One region of the Mesorhizobium sp. P5_C1 genome, then DNA from elsewhere that is predicted to be linked to it. Evidence: predicted binding sites of a transcription regulator. Region 1 holds the regulator's gene; each other region holds the start of a gene.
The links. Region 1 encodes PhoB, which activates phosphate uptake and scavenging genes when phosphate is short. Its sites were predicted from a motif close to TGTCATNNANCTGTCAT; they were not measured.
Positions count from the first base shown of each region.

Region 2: a site for PhoB is predicted at 2,206-2,222, ahead of olsB (l-ornithine N(alpha)-acyltransferase). Genes of this name have one in related genera too.
Region 3: a site for PhoB is predicted at 2,441-2,457, ahead of ACXJ7R_RS08615 (esterase-like activity of phytase family protein). Genes of this name have one in related genera too.

Region 1 covers NZ_JBFULQ010000082.1:7,393-12,980, forward strand. The annotation lists gene xylF (D-xylose ABC transporter substrate-binding protein) at 1-521, opposite strand, end outside; gene ACXJ7R_RS09600 (ROK family protein) at 877-2,124, shown strand; gene phoB (phosphate regulon transcriptional regulator PhoB) at 2,279-2,968, opposite strand; gene phoU (phosphate signaling complex protein PhoU) at 2,988-3,695, opposite strand; gene pstB (phosphate ABC transporter ATP-binding protein PstB) at 3,721-4,527, opposite strand; gene pstA (phosphate ABC transporter permease PstA) at 4,524-5,375, opposite strand; gene pstC (phosphate ABC transporter permease subunit PstC) at 5,379-5,588, opposite strand, start outside.
Region 2 covers NZ_JBFULQ010000045.1:3,196-8,783, reverse strand. The annotation lists gene grpE (nucleotide exchange factor GrpE) at 1-440, shown strand, start outside; gene ACXJ7R_RS06230 (trimeric intracellular cation channel family protein) at 549-1,181, shown strand; gene olsB (l-ornithine N(alpha)-acyltransferase) at 1,268-2,143, opposite strand; gene ACXJ7R_RS06220 (ATP-binding protein) at 2,349-4,631, opposite strand; gene acuI (acrylyl-CoA reductase (NADPH)) at 4,775-5,588, opposite strand, start outside.
Region 3 covers NZ_JBFULQ010000071.1:2,339-7,926, forward strand. The annotation lists gene ACXJ7R_RS08610 (GcvT family protein) at 1-2,263, opposite strand, end outside; gene ACXJ7R_RS08615 (esterase-like activity of phytase family protein) at 2,573-4,054, shown strand; gene ACXJ7R_RS08620 (L,D-transpeptidase family protein) at 4,110-4,898, opposite strand; gene ACXJ7R_RS08625 (MATE family efflux transporter) at 5,054-5,588, shown strand, end outside.

The DNA of each region.
Region 1 (5,588 bases):
GACTTGAGCACTTCCATGGAGCCGGCGAACAGGAAATCGGCATTCGGATCGGCGCCCGAGCCCTTGATGAAGACGTAGTTGCCTTCCGGCTTGACCTTGAACACTTCGCGGGCCTGCATGCGGCCGACTTCCTTGTTGTCGAAGGTCAGGTAGAACACGTTCTTGTTCTCGATCAGCCGGTCATAGCCGACGACCGGAATGCCTTCGTCCAATGCCTTCTGCACCGCCGGGCCGATGGCCGAGGCATCCTGCGCCAGGATGATCAGCGCGTTGGCGCCCTGCGAAATCAGGCTCTCGACGTCGGTGAGCTGCTTGCCCGGATTGGACTGCGCATCAGCGGAAATGTATTTGTCACCAGCCGCCTCGATGGCCTTCTTCATCGCCGCTTCGTCGGTCTTCCAACGCTCTTCCTGGAAGTTGGACCACGAAACGCCGATGACCTTGTCCTTCGCCTGCGCGACCGACACCAGCGTCAGCGACATGGCGACACCCGCCAGGATGGCGGCTGTGAATTTTTTCATAATATCCTCCCTGCGCCGCGTATGGCGCGACCAAACTGACCCGTAGGCCGGCACAGAGGCTCTATTTTTTCGAGCCTCGAAAAAATAGTGATCCAACGCCCGAACGCTGTCAACATCGATTCTGATGGATTTTGACGTCTCTCCGAGTTTTTTTCGAGCTCCGGAATAAATAATGACATGATGGTAGGGTTCTGCCAGAATTTGGCTTGGCGCATGTCGCCCCAAAAGTGCGCAGCGGTTTTGGGGCAACGACACGTGCAGGAACAAGTACCTGAAGCGCGTCGCGCTTTCAGGCTTCGCTGATGGCCTTCGGGAGGCACGAAAGGCTGCAGCGACCGGGAGGATGTGAAAAAGCATGTCGGTCGGAATCCGCCACGACGATCTGCGCCGCCGCAACCGGGCGATGGTGATTGCGGCCGTGCGCCGCGCCGGACAGCCGTCCCGCACCGAGATCGCCGCGACCACGGGCCTCAGCCATTCGACCATATCGGCGATCTCCTCCGACCTCATCGGCGAAGGCATCCTGACTGAGAGCAAGCCGAGCGAGGCCGGCTCGCTCAAACGGGGCCGGCCGCAGGTCGGCCTCGGCCTCAATCCGGAAGCGGCGGCGGTGATGACCGTGGTGCTGTCGCTGAACTTCCTCTCGGTCGCCGTCATCGACTATGCCGGCCAGGTGATCGCCGAGGAACAGCGCCGGCTGGACACGCTGACCATGTCGCGCGACGCGCTGGTCGGTGAATGCGTTGCCATCGTACGGCGTCGTCTCGAAGACCCCGACCTCGACGTCCGCAGTGTCGCCCGCATCGCGCTGGCGATCCAGGGCATCACTGACACGCGTGCCCGCGCCATGCTGTGGTCGCCGATCACGCCGCACACCGATATCGCCTTCGCCGACATACTCGAGGACGAGTTCGGCATCCCCGCCACCATGGAGAACGACTGCAATATGATGGCGATAGCGTTGCGCTGGCGCGACCCCGAGCGCTACCGCGACGACTTCATCGCCATCCTGTTGTCGCACGGCATCGGCATGGGCCTGGTGCTGAAGGGCGAGCTGTTCACCGGCACTCATTCCTCGGGCGGCGAGTTCGGCCATATGATCCATCGGCCGCACGGCGCGCTGTGCCGCTGCGGGCGGCGCGGCTGCGTCGAGGCCTATGCCGGCAACTACGCCATCTGGCGCAACGCAAGGCAGATGAGTGAGGACGCGGAACCGGTCGCCGATGTCAGTGATGCCGACATGCGCGCGCTGGCGACCGCGGCCCGCGAGAGGGATGGACCCGAGCGCGAGGCCTATCGCAAGGCCGGCGAGGCACTCGGCTACGGTCTCGGCAGCCTGTTCGCGCTGATCGACCCGGCGCCCGTCGCCATGGTCGGCGTCAGCGCCGCCGCCTTCGACCTGATCGAGCCGGCATTGCGCGAGGCGATTGCCCAGACCGCCGGCGGCCAGCATTCGCAATCGATTTCCTTCGACACCGAACCGAACGAACTGCCACTGATCCGCGAAGGCTGCGCCACACGGGCACTGACCTTCGTAGACCAGGAGATTTTCGCGCCCGGCACGCAGGCGAGATCCGGCCTCGGTGGCAAGAACGTTGCGTGAATAACGCGCCGGGATGCGTTGAGATTCAGGTTAGGCCGAGTCGAGAATGGCGGGTTCCGAGAACCGGAACGGAGCGGACATTTGGATCCGTGAGTACCGGAAGCGCAGGAGACTGCCGTTCGCAGGCCGGCATCACCTGAATATCAGCAGATCCCTAATCTTCCCGGATTGCGTAGCCCGCCCCACGAATGGTGCGGATGACATCGGGCATGCGGCCATTGTTGACCGCCTTGCGCAGCCGGCCGACATGCACGTCGACCGTGCGTTCGTCGATGTAGATCGTCTCGCCCCAGACATTGTCGAGCAGCTGGCTGCGCGAGAACACGCGGCCGGGATGGCGCATCATGAATTCGAGCAGGCGGAATTCGGTCGGTCCGAGCCGGATCTCGCTCTTCTTGCGATAGACCCTGTGCGATTCACGATCGAGCACGATGTCGCCGACCTTGAGCACGCTGGACAGCACTTCCGGCTTGGCGCGGCGCAACAGCGCCTTGACCCTAGCCATGAACTCGGGCGTCGAGAACGGCTTGACCAGATAGTCGTCGGCGCCGGTCGAGAGGCCGCGCACACGATCGCTTTCCTCGCCACGCGCGGTCAGCATGATGATCGGCAGCCGCTCGGTCTCGGGACGCATTCTTAGCCGGCGACAGAGTTCGATGCCGGACACTGCTGGCACCATCCAGTCGAGCACCAGCAGGTCAGGCACGTTTTCCTGGAGGCGGATTTCGGCCTCGTCGCCGCGCGTCACCACCTCGACCTGGTATCCCTCGGACTCGAGATTGTAGCGCAGGAGCACGCCAAGCGGCTCCTCGTCCTCCACCACCATGATGCGTGGCGCGATCATCGACTGGTCACCCCTGCCGTCATGCCGCCGGCGCGGACATCGCCGTCTCGTCCTGCTTCGGACGATTGGCGGGCAGCTGCGTACCGGTCAAAACATAATACGCATTTTCCGCGATGTTGGTGACGTGATCGCCGATGCGTTCGAGGTTCTTGGCGCAGAACAAAAGATGCGTGCAGGCGGTGATGTTGCGCGGGTCTTCCATCATGTAGGTCAGGAGTTCGCGGAACACCGAGGTGTACTTGACGTCGATGCGCTCGTCGTCGGCGCGCAGCTTCGCCAGCGCCGCGGCGTCGCGCGCCGTATATTCCTCGATGACGCCCTGCACCTGGATCAGCACCAGCTGCGCCATTGCGTCGATGGAGTGCGACAGGTCGCGCGGGGTGACGCTGAGGCCGACGGTGCCGACGCGCTTGGCGATGTTCTTGGCAAGGTCGCCAATGCGCTCGAGGTCGCCGGCCATGCGGATCGAACCGACGACATGACGCAGATCGTCGGCCATCGGCTGACGCTTGGCGATCAGTGTGATGGCGCGGTCGTCGAGCTCGCGCTGGCGCGCGTCCATGATCGCATCGTCGGAGACGACGCGCTGCGCCAGGGCGTTGTCGGAATTCAACAGCGCCTTGGTGGCGCCGCCGACCATCGAGCCGGCGAGGTCGCCCATGTCGCGGATCAGCCTGCTGATCTGTCCGAGATCCTCGTCGAAAGAAGCGACTGTGTGTTCGCCCATGATCTTAGTCCTCGTATGCCTGAGCTCAGCCGAAGCGGCCGGTGATGTAGTCCTGCGTGCGCTTCTCGCGGGGCGACGTGAAGATCTTCTCGGTGCGGTCGAACTCGACCAGTTCGCCCAGATACATGAAGGCCGTCTGCTTCGACACGCGCGCCGCCTGCTGCATGTTGTGGGTGACGATGACGATCGTGTAGTCGGCTTGCAACTCGTCGATCAGCTCTTCGATCTTGGCGGTCGACAGCGGGTCAAGCGCAGAGGCCGGCTCGTCGAGCAGGATGACTTCCGGCTTCACCGCCACGGTGCGGGCGATGCAGAGTCGCTGCTGCTGGCCGCCGGAGAGGCTGAGGCCGCTGGCGTTGAGCTTGTCCTTGACTTCGGTCCACAGTGCGGCGCGCTTCAGCGCCTGCTCGACACGGCCGTCCATCTCGGACTTGCTGATCTTCTCGTAGAGCCTGACGCCGAAGGCGATGTTTTCATAGATCGACATCGGGAACGGCGTTGGCTTCTGAAACACCATCCCGATCTTGGTCCGCAGCAGGTTAAGGTCCTGCGAGCGGTCGAGAACGTTCTGGCCGTCGAGCAGCACCTGGCCCTCGGCGGTCTGCTTGGGATAGAGCTCGTAGATGCGGTTGAAGACGCGCAGCAGCGTCGACTTCCCGCAGCCCGAAGGTCCGATGAAGGCGGTGACGCTGCGCTCGGGCAGCGACAGCGTGATGTCCTTCAGCGCCTTGCTCTGGCCGTAGTAGAAGTTGAGGTTCTTGACCTCGATCTTGGCCTTGCCGGCAATTGCCTCGGCGGCGATCGTCATGTCTGGAGACAACATCTGGCTCATTTGTCCTCTCTGCGTCCGGTCAGGCTGCGAGCAAAGATGCTGAGCGCGAGAACCGTCAATGTGATGATGAGTGCACCGGTCCAGGCCAGTTGCTGCCATTCCTCGTAAGGGCTGAGAGCGAACTGGAAGATGGTCACAGGCAGGCTGGCCATCGGCGCGTTGAGATTGCTCGACCAGAACTGGTTGTTGAGCGCCGTAAAGAGTAGTGGCGCCGTCTCGCCGGAGATACGGGCGATCGACAGCAATATGCCGGTGACGATGCCGGAAAGGGCGGCGCGGTAAGCGACCGACTTGATGACCACCCAGCGCGGCGCGCCGATCGCGGTGCCGGCCTCGCGCAACGCGTTCGGCACCAGGTTGAGCATGTCCTCGGTGGTGCGAACGACGACCGGGATGACCAGGATAGCAAGCGCGACAGCGCRGGCGATCGCCGAGAAATGCCCCATCGGCCGGACCATCAGTTCGTAGACGAAAAGGCCGATGATGATCGAGGGCGCCGACAAAAGGATGTCGTTGATGAAGCGCACCACGGTGGTGAGCTTCGAAAAGCGTCCGTATTCGGCCATGTAGGTGCCTGCCAGCACGCCGATCGGTGTACCGACGACGACGCCGATAATGGTCATCACGATGCTGCCGTAGATGGCGTTAAGCAGGCCGCCGGCATCGCCGGGCGGCGGCGTCATTTGCGTGAACACCGCAAGATTGACGCCGGACAGGCCCTTGTAGAGCAGCGCGCCGAGGATGAGCGCCAGCCAGGCAAGTCCGATGCCCGCGGCGGCGACGCACAGCGTCATCATCACGGAATTCTTCCTCTTGCGGCTCTGATGAAGCGATGTGGCTGTCGACATCGGTCAGGCTCCCGTGCGGGCGTCAATGCGCATCAGCATGTAGCGTGCGATGGCGAGGATCAGGAAGGTGATGACGAACAGGATCAGGCCGAGCGCCACCAGCGAAGAGGTGTAGAGATCGCCGACGGCTTCGGTGAATTCGTTGGCGATGGTCGCGGAGATCGTCGTTGCCGGCGCGAACAGCGAGGTGCTGATGCGGTGCGCGTTGCCGAT
Region 2 (5,588 bases), on a different contig from region 1:
GCGACGTGCACGACGCGCGCACTTACGCGGTGGCGAATTTCGCGCGCGACATGCTGTCGGTGTCGGACAATCTGCGCCGTGCGCTCGACGCCATCCCGGCTGAAGCCAAGGCATCCGGGGACGCCGGCTTCAAGGCGCTGATCGAAGGCGTCGACCTCACCGAGCGCGCCATGCTGTCGGCGCTGGAACGGCACGGGGTCAAGAAACTCACGCCTGAAGGCGAGAAGTTCGATCCCAATTTCCACCAGGCGATGTTTGAAGTGCCCAATCCGGATGTCCCTGCCAACACCGTGGTCCAGGTCGTCCAGCCGGGCTATTCGATCGGCGAGCGGGTGCTGCGCCCGGCCATGGTCGGCGTCGCCAAGGGCGGCCCGAAGTTTGCCGCGGAAGCCCCAGTCGAGCCTGGGCCTGTCAATGAGCAGGCCGAGAAGGATGCCTGACGAGAGCGAGTAGCGAATAGGGGGTAGCGAGTAGGAAATAGTTGATAGCGGCCAAGTGGCTTCGTGCTATTCCCTATTCGCTACTCCCTTCTTGCTATTCGCTCACTCATGAACCCCATCGCTCTTCTCGACTATGCCGGCGTCGCCGTCTTTGCCGCGACCGGGGCGCTTGCTGCTTCACGCAAGCAGCTCGACATTATCGGTTTCCTGTTCCTGGCCAGCGTCACCGGCATCGGCGGCGGCACGTTTCGCGACCTGATCCTCAACGTGCCGGTGTTCTGGGTGGGAAACCGGGACTACCTGCTGATCTGCGCGGTGGTGGCGGTGGTGGTGTTCTTCACCGCACACCGTGTCGAATCCCGTTACAAGCTGCTGCTCTGGCTCGACGCAATCGGCCTTGCCGCGTTTTCCGTGATGGGCGCGGCCAAGGGGCTCGCCATCACCGGCTCGCCGGCGGTGTCGGTGATCACCGGCATGCTTACCGCTACATTCGGCGGTATCCTGCGTGATCTTCTGGCCGGGGAGCCTTCGGTGCTGCTGAAGCCCGAAATCTATGTCACGGCCGCGCTCGTCGGCGCTGCCATCTTTACAGCAGGCGATGTGGCTGGCTTACCGCAGATTGTCTCAGGATGGGCCGGCTTCGCCGCGGCGTTCGCCGTGCGCGGCGGCGCGCTTCGCTTCGGCTGGGCGTTTCCGCCCTACAAGAGCCGGCCCGGCCGGCGACCGGAAGATATTCCGTGAAAAGAGGGAATAGCGAATAGGGAGTAGCGAATAGCGGTTGTTGCCGCGCAACTCCGGCCACGACGTCCTATTCGCTATTCGGCTGTTCACGCAGCGAAGCGCTGGGCTTCCCCGCCATAGTAGTTGACGTAGCGGGCGCCGATTTCCTTGACCGGCATCACGACGAACACGTCGACCGTTGAGAATTCGCGGTCGATGACGCAGCCATCGCCGATGCGGGCGCCGACGCGCAGATAGCCCTTGACCAGCGGCGGCATCGCCGCGATCGCCGCCTTGGCATTGACCGCCTCGATCGGCATCAGATCCATCGAACAGTAGCGCCCGGACACCGCGCGCACGTCCCAGGCCGAATTCGTCCGGCAGTGGTGGGCGAGATAGGTAAGCGCCTCGGCATGCGCCGCCGGCACAGTGCCGTGGAAGGACGCGCAACCGGTCATCACACCGATTTCGTAGTGGTTGATATAGGCCCAGATACCTTGCCACAGCGCCTCGATGGTGCGCTTCGAACGATATTCAGGCAAAACGCAGGAGCGGCCGAGCTCGAGAAAACGCTGACCGGGGTGACGGGCGATAAGCTTGGTCAGCTCGAATTCACCTTCGGAATAGAAGCCTCCAGCGGCGGCCGCGATTTCTTGCCGCAGCAGGCGATAGGTGCCGACGATACGTCGATGTTCGGGGCCGGAAAGCGAAGTATCGAATACGAGCAGATGGTCGCAGAGCGGATCGAACCGGTCGGCGTCACGGCGATCCGGCGCCTGGAACAAATCCTTCCTGGCGCCGAGTTCATCGTAGAACACCCGGTAGCGGACTTCCTGCGCGGCCGCGATCTCGGCCTCGTTGCGGGCGAGCCGCACTTCGAGATTACCGATACGGCCGAGTGCTGCGCCCTTTATGACGGAATCGACGTTACGTCCGGCAAGCAAGGCGCTGCTGGCGTTCGGCCGAGTGTCACATTCCGGCATAACTGTATGCACGAGGATTCTCCTTCGAGCCATCCCTCTTGGCACGGGGATACGGTGTAGGTGCAACAGGATTGTGACAGTACCGTGATACGACGTCGTGGGCAATACTTCGTCGGCTGGCGAATACGGTCAACCGGCTACGTTACGCCAGCGGGCGGGGTGGATGGGCTGTCGAAGTTCCTGACCTTCGGCTCGGGATCATGCCCTAGGCCGCGACCTGTCCCTCGACGGCATTGACCAGCGCGTCAGGGTCGAGTGGCTTGGTAACGAAGCCGCTGGCGCCATGGGCAAGCACCGCATGGCGGGTCTTTTCCTGGCTATCAGCCGACAGCACCATGATCGGCACCGGCGGCACGGCGGTCTCCTCCTCGTAGCGGCGGATGGCGGCAATCGCGTCCAGCCCGTCCATGACCGGCATGTGAAGGTCCATCAGAACCACGTCGAAGCGATGGTTGTGCCCGGCGCCGGTGACAGCCTCGACGGCGGCCTTGCCGTTGCCGACCACCTTGACGCGATGCCCGGCCTTCAGCAGCGTGGCGCGGGCAAGCATGGCGTTGATGTCATTGTCCTCGGCGATCAGCACCGACAGGCCGCGCTGGCGGTTGCCGACGGCACGAAACGCGGGCGCGTGGCGGTTTTCCGGCTGCGGCGGGGCGAGGGCGGGAGCATTGCTGCTCAACAGCACACGCAGAAGCGTTCCGCCACGCACCGGCCTGGCAAGGAAGGTCGCGTAGCCGCTGGCGCGGAACTCGCCAAGCATGCCGCGGTCGGTCGGCGCGATCAGCGTGATGGCCTCGCAGTCGGCGAAACCGCTCTGGCGAAGGCGCTTGAGCAGCCTTCCATCGCTCGCTTCCATCGCCGCGTCGACCAGGAGCACATCGCAGCCGTCGGCGAAGGGCGCGGCCTGCGCGACGGTGATGGCGACATCGACCGCGCCGCCATTGGCGCGGATGGTGCGGGCGATGGCATCGGCCTCGACGGCATTTTTCGACAGGATCACCGCGCGCTTGCCCGAGAGCGCGTTCTGCCTGCCCTGCGGCGCTTCGGTGGCCGATATTACCGGGATTTCAAAGACGAACTCGGATCCCTGACCGAGCCGGCTCGATACTGAAATCGTGCCGCCCATGGCGGCCACCAGGCGTTTGGAGATGGCGAGGCCGAGGCCGGCCCCGCCATGCGTGCGCGTTGAGGTGCCGTCGGCCTGCTCGAACTCCTCGAAAATGCGCTCCAGGTCGTCTTCGTGCAGACCTGGGCCGGTGTCGGCGATAGTGAAGCAGATGCGGTCGGTCGTTTCGGTGCGCGCGCGTGCGATGCTCACCAATACACCGCCGCTGTCGGTGAACTTGATGGCATTGCCGATGAGGTTGAGCAGCACCTGCCTGACCTTGCCCGGATCGGCGGTGATCAATTGCGGCACGTCGGGTTCGACATGGCAGCCCAGCCCGATATCCTTGGTGAAGGCGCGGGCAGCCAGCAATTCGACGATGTTGTCGGCGATCTCGCGCACCGACATCGGCTGCGGCTCCGGGTCGAAGCGCCCCGCCTCGATCTTGGAGTAATCGAGTAGATCCTCGATCAGGGCGAGCAATGCGCTGGCCGAGGTCGAGACGGCGCCGACATAGGTCTGCTGTTCCGGCGACAGCCTGGTGTCGGCCAGCAACCTGGCCATGCCCATGATGCCGTTCATCGGCGTGCGAATTTCATGGCTGACCGTGGCGAGGAAGCGCGATTTGGCCTGGCTGGCGTATTCAGCCCGCTCGCGAGCGGTGATAAGCGAGGATTCGGCGCGTTTGCGGGCAGTGATGTCGCGCGCGATGGCGCGATGCGAAACGGCGCCGCTGTCCTTGTCGCGCACCGACAGTTCGATCCACGAAAACCAGCGCGGACCGCTCGGCGTGCGGATGGAGACATCGGTGGAACTCAGGCATTCATGATCGGAAAAGGCGGCATCGGGAACGATGCCGACATCGATGCCGAGTTCCGCCAGGGTCTTGCCGGCGAGGTCGCGTTGATCGCTTTGGACGAGGTCGGCGAAGATCTTGTTGGCATAGACGATGTAGCCATCGCGGTCGCGATGAATGACGAGGTCGCCAAGTGCGTCGATCAGGCCGCGAAAGCGCTCCTCGCTCTCCTGCATTTCCCACATGCGGTCGGCCAGCGTCTCGATCTCGGCGCGGCTGCGGGCGGTGGTCTCGTCGAGCAGGACCGCCGTGCGCTGTTCGCTCCGCCTGACGCGCAGATGCAGGGCAACGCCGGCTAGGCCGACTGCCAGCAATGCGACGCTGATAAAGATCGGTGCTCCGGTCAGATGCGCAAGGCCTGCCAGCACGACGATGGCGGCGAAGGCCAGCAACGGAAGGCCTTCGCGCCCGGCGGGTTCGGGCTCTGGCACCAGCGGCGGCGCGGCGACAAAGCGCCGCGTTGGCGTCGGCGCCGCATCGACGTCTTCGCCCGTGTCCACCTGTTGGCTGCCGGATTCCGCGATCATGCGAAACCCTTGCCAGATAGAGATTATGGAAAATTGCGGCGGATCGTTCGAATTTTAGCGGATGAGTGCTTTTCGCCCCGGCGGTGGTGGATTTGCCGGCACACGTGGCAATTCCGTCCGCCCTCTCAGGGCAGTCGAGCGGCTCACATATCCACGACGACGCGCCCGCGGATCTTGCCGTCGACGATGTCATGGGCGGCATCGATGATGCCGTCGAAACCGATGGTCGTCGCCAGGCTGGCAAGCTTCTGCAGATCGAGGTCGGTGCCGATGCGCCGCCATGCTTCGAGGCGGACTGCCTTCGGCGCCATCACCGAATCGATGCCCAGCAGCGAGACGCCGCGCAGGATGAAGGGGGCGACGCTCGCTGGCAGGTCCATGCCTCCGGCCAGGCCGCAGGCGGCGACCGCGCCGCCATAGGAGGTCATCGACAGGACGTTGGCCAGCGTGTGGCTGCCGACCGCGTCGACGCCGCCGGCCCAACGCTCCTTGGCCAGCGGCTTGGCCGGCTGGGCAAGCTCGTCACGCGATGTCACTTCGGCGGCGCCAAGGTTGATCAAATAGGGACTTTCGGCGTTGCGGCCGGTGGAAGCAACGACATGGTAGCCGAGGCTGGACAGGATCGAGACCGCGACCGAGCCGACGCCGCCTGCCGCCCCTGTCACCACCACCGGGCCGCGATCGGGCAGGATGCCGTGCCGTTCCAGCGCCATGACGCAGAGCATGGCGGTATAGCCGGCGGTGCCGACCGCCATCGCGTCATGCGGGCTCATCCCTTGCGGCAGCGGCACCAGCCAGTCGCCCTTGACGCGGGCGCGGCCGGCGTAGGCGCCGAAGTGGGTTTCGCCGACGCCCCAGCCGTTCAGGATGACCTTGTCGCCGGTGCGCCAGTCAGGATGGGAAGACGAGATGACGGTGCCGGCGAAATCGATGCCCGGCACCAGCGGCCAGCGGCGG
Region 3 (5,588 bases), on a different contig from region 1:
CAGTATAGCCATAGCCGCCCGAAGTGACGAAGCCGACGCGCCGGCCTTGATGCCAGACCGGCTCGAAGCCGCTGGCGTCGGCGTCGATGGCATCGATCTCCAGCGTCACCAGGCATTGGCCGCTGCCGCCCTCCCGCTGTTTCAATGCCGCCTCGCGACCGGTGAAGTCACCCTTCCCAAACGCGATGAACCGGTCGAGACCGGCCTGATCGGGTGTGTAGCCCTGGGTGAATTCACGCGACCAGATGCCGAAACTCTTCTCCAGCCGCAGCGCATTCAGCGCGTAATAGCCGATCTCGGCAAGGCCGAGATCCTCGCCGGCGGCCAGCAGCGTTTCGCGCAAGCTGGCATGCATGGTGACCGGACAACTGATCTCGAAACCGAGCTCACCGGCGATCGAAAGGCGGGCAACCCGCGCGGGCACCATACCGATGTCGAATGCCCCGCAGGCCATGAACGGCAGTGCCGCGCCCGACACGTCCTGATGCGTCGTGCGCGCCAGGATTTTGCGTGCATTCGGCCCGGTCAGCAGGAAGCCGCTCATCGTGTCGGAAAGGTCTGTGACAGTGATCCCCTCCGCCGCATGGCTCTCGAACCAGCGCATGTGGAATTCCCTGAGATAGTACGAGCCCATCAGCCAATAGTCGCCGCCACCCCAGTTGATGACCGTGAGGTCGCCCTTCAGCCGCCCGTCATGGCCGAGCATCGGCGCCAGCCTCGCCTGTCCCGGCTTCGGCAGCCTGCAGGCAAGCAACTGGTCAAGCCATGCTTCGGCCCCTTGCCCCGAGACCGCATAACGCGCATAGGCCGAGATATCGACGAGACCGGCGGCACGCCGAACCTGCACCGCCTCGTCGCCGACGATGTCGAAGGCGTTGGAACGCCGCAGCGTCGTGTTCTCGCGAAACCCCATCGGTGCGAAATAGGCCGGGATTTCCAGACCCCAGGACGCCGTCCATTCGCATCCCGCCGCCGTCATGCCGTCATAGGCGCCGGGGCGTTTCAGCGGCCGGCCGGCGGGTAGCCGCTCATTGGGAAAGGTCATGACGAAGCGGCGCGAATAGAACTGGCGCGTCGTCTGCCTGAGATATTCGCGGTTGGCCGCGAAGGCGCCATAGCGGGCGATATCCATGCCGAAGATGTCGGCCTGCGGCTCACCATAGATCATCCACTCGGCCAGCGACTTGCCGACGCCGCCACCCTGGCTGAAGCCGGTCATGACGCCACAGGCAAGCCAGTAATTCTTCAGCCCGCGCACCGGCCCGACGATCGGATTGCCGTCGGGGGTGAAAGTGAAGGCGCCGTTGACCCATTTGCGGATGCCGGCCGTCCTCAGGCACGGAAAGCGCTCATAGGCCTTGGACAGTTCCGGGCTGATGCGGTCGATGTCTTCCGGGATCAGCTCGATGCCGTAATCCCATGGCGCGCCATCCATGTTCCAGTGCTTCGGGTTCTGCTCGTAGACGCCGAGCAGCACGCCCTTGCGCTCTTGCCTGAGGTAGGAAAAGCCGTCGAGATCGACCGCAAGACCGAGTTCCTTGTCGAGAGCGGCAACCTCCGGAATGTCTTCGGTGATGAAATAGTGGTGCTCCATCGGCGTCACCGGCAAGTCGACGCCGGCCATGCGGCCGAGCTGCTTTGCCCATAGCCCGCCGGCGTTGACGACATGCTCGGCCACGATCGTGCCTTGCTCGGTGACGACATCCCAGTGCCCGTCGGCACGCGCCTTCAACGCGACCACGCGGTTGCGCAGGATCACGTCGGCACCACGCTTTTTCGCGGCGCCGGCATAGGCATGCGTCGCTCCGTAAGGGTCGAGATGGCCTTCGTTGGAATCATAGAGGCCGCCGAGCACGTCGCTGACATCGACGATCGGGCAGATCTCCTTGATCTCTTCCGGTGTCACCAGGCGAGCCGTTTCGATGCCGACCGACTGGAACACGGCCCAGGCCGATTTCAGCCACTCCCAGCGCTGGGGATCGCTGGCCATGTTGACGCCGCCCGTCATGTGCAGGCCCGCGTCCTGGCCGGATTCGGCCTCGATCTCGCGATAGAGCTTGATGGTGTAGTCCTGCAGCGCCGCGACGTTGGGATCGGCATTGAGCGCGTGGAACCCGGCCGCCGCGTGCCAGGTCGAACCGGCCGTCAGTTCGGCTCGCTCGATCAGCGCCACATCGCTCCAGCCGAACCGTGTCAGATGATAGAGCACCGAGGCTCCGACCACGCCACCCCCGATGACGACTGCGCGGTAGTGCGACTTCAAGGCTTCCCTCCCCGGTTAGTCCGAAGGCTGCACCATATACGCACTGGACATATGTGTCTAGTACGATGCACGCACACCACGCTTTGTCGACTTGAGCTAGAAGGGAGTGATCAATTCTTTGGTGCGACCACAGGTTATTATCGGCGTGTGAAGAACCCGACGGGGCATTGCGCGCGCTGTCACGCAAGCATCATGTTTGCGCCGTAGACCGCTTTCGGGGAGGCGCGCGCGGCATCATCGATGCCGCACCTCTTTCAGCTCTTTCGCCATCGGCCGCTCCGGCACGCTTTGTTACAAAGAGGATCATCCATGAAACACCTGCACCGAACCGCGTCGCTCGGCGTCGCGCTGGCATTGTTCACCGCCTTGACGCCGGCGCTGGCCGACAGCACCGCGACCGTCGGCGGCATCAGCTTCGTCAACAAGGGACTGGTCGGCGTCGGCCGCATCCCGGCCAGCCAGAAGGACAAGTTCGGCGAAACGTTCGGCTCAGGTTCCGGCATGGCGATCGACACCGCCGGCTGGACGCATGGTGCCGACGGCTACAAGGGTTCGCTCTGGCTGCTGCCGGACCGCGGCTACAATGTCGTCGGCACCACCGACTACCGGCCGCGCCTCAACACGATCGGCATCGAGTTCGCGCCAACCGCGCCTGGTGCGGCACCCGCTGCCGGCCAGGAGCAGTCCGGCGTCAAGGCGACACTCGCCGACACCATGCTCCTGACCGACGACAAGGGCGCTGATGCCACGGGCCTCGACCCGCTCAACGGCGTGCGCGCAGCAAGCGGCGACATGCCGATCCTGCCCGAGGCCAACGGCAAGCTGGCGCTCGACAACGAGGCGATCGTGCGGCTAGCCGACGGCTCGATGTTCATCTCCGACGAATACGGCCCGAACATCTATCGGTTTTCCGCTGAAGGCCGCCTGCTGTCGGCGACCCAGCCGCCGGCTGCCCTCGTGCCGATGCGCCATGGCGCGCCGAACTTCGCCTCGGACAATCCAGGTCCAGGTGCTGCCGAGCCCGATCCGAAGGATCCCGATACCGGCCGACAGAACAACCAGGGCCTCGAAGGCATGGCGATGACGCCGGACGGCAAGTTCCTGATCGCCGTGCTGCAGTCGGCGCCCCGGCAGGATGGCGGCGATTCCGGCGCGACGCGCCAGAACACGCGCGCGCTGGTCTATGACGCTTCCGACCTCGCCCATCTCAAGCTGGCGCACGAATATGTCGTGCCGCTGCCGGTGTTCAAGGATGCCAAGGGCAAGACCAAGGTGGCGGCGCAGAGCGAGATCGTCGCCCTGTCCGACCAGACCTTCCTGATGCTGACCCGCGACAGCGGCAACGGCCAGGGGTTGAAGGGCGACACCTCGCTGCTTCGCCAGATCAACATCGTCGATCTCTCCGCTGCGACCGACATCGCCGGTGGCGCCTTCGACGCCGCCGACAAGCCGGTGGCACCCAAGGGCGTGCTCGACCCATCGGTGACGCCGGCCAAGCTGACGCCGTTCATCGACCTCAACGACAAGGGCGAACTCGGCCGCTTCGGCCTGCACAATGGCGCGCCGAACGACAAGAACAACCTTTCGGAAAAGTGGGAGGCGATGTCGGTGGTCAGCGTGCTCGATCCCAAGCTGCCGGACGACTATTTCCTGTTCGTGGCCAACGACAACGACTTCCTCACCCAGGACGGGTTCCAGGTCGGCGCACCCTACAAGGCCGAGGACGGCGCCGATGTCGACACCATGTTCACGGTCTATCAGGTCACGCTTCCCGGCCTCGCCAAGAAGTAACGACACGACCCAGGCGGACGCCAAGCGCGTCCGCCTACAGATCGTGAAGGCACACTTACTGCAACATCTCCGCGTCCTTCGGTACGCCCGCGTCGATCGGCTCGGCCGTCCTGTTCGACACGGCGGTGATCTTCGCGGCGGCCGACAGATTTGCGCGTACGAAGACCGGCGCGGGTCCGTTGACGCGGCCGTAGAGGTCGATGATGTCCTGGTTCATGAAGCGCACACAGCCGGACGAAGCGTTCTTCCCGATCGAATCCCACTCCGGTGTTCCGTGCAGCCGATACATCGTGTCCTTGCCGTCGCGGAAGAGATACAGCGCGCGGGCGCCTAGCGGGCTCTGCGGGCCGGGCGGCATGCCGTCCTTGTATTTCGCCAGTTCCGGCCGGCGCTGGATCATTTCCGGCGGCGGCGTCCAGACCGGCCACTTCTTCCTCGCCTGGACCACGGCGCTGCCGGTCCATCCGAAACCGGCCTTGCCCAGGCTGACGCCATAGCGGATAGCCTTGCCGCCGTCGCGCACCAGGTAGAGGAAGTGCTCGGAGACATCGACGACGATCGTGCCAGGTTTTTCTCCGGTCGGGTCGGACACGATCTGACGCACGAACTTCGGATCCATCTTGGCCACCGGGATCGCCGGCAGCTGATAGCCCTCGTCGACGCGCGCCTCATACATGGTTGCGACATCGCCGAAGGCCGGATCGCTTGGCGGCGCTGCCACTGGCGGCGTCACCACCTCCGTCGTGGTGCACGCCGAAAGAGCCACGGAGGCCGCGCCCAAAGCGGAGGCACCGAGAAACGAGCGCCTGTTCAGGCGCTTAAAAAACAGCGGAATATCGGACATGAACCCCCGGCTTACGAGTTTGATCAAGTAAGGAACGCGCCCCACGCGCCCAGAACCACTATCCGATTACGGAAGCTTTGAGAACATGATTAGATCAAGGCACGGACCGGACCTGACATAAGCCTTCGCCGAGTTGCCTTGCCATGGACGACAAGATGCCCACGCGCCGGCGCACCGGCGACCTGACCAGTGGCCCGATCCCGCGCACGCTGCTGCTGTTCGCCTTGCCGGTGCTCGGCTCCAACGTGCTGCAGTCGCTCAACGGCTCGATCAACGCCGTCTGGGTTGGCCGTTTTCTAGGCGAATCGGCGCTGACGGCTACCTCCAACGCCAACCTCGTCCTGTTCCTCATCCTCGGCACGGTGTTCGGCGTCGGCATGGCCGCCACCATCCTGGTGGCACAGTCGGTCGGCGCCCGCGACCTGCCCGAGGCGCGCCGCATCGTCGGCACCAGCGCGACCTTCTTCTTCCTCATCTCGGTCATCTTCGCGGTCTGCGGCTGGATATGGGTCGACGCCATCCTCAACACGCTCGGCACTCCGGCCGATGCCTTGCCGCTGGCGCGCTCCTATCTGCGCATCATCTTTGTCGCCGTGCCGATGATGAACCTTCTGTCCTTCGTCATGACCGTGCTGCGCGGCGCCGGCGATTCACGCACGCCCTTTTCGTTCATGGCGCTCGCCGTCGTCC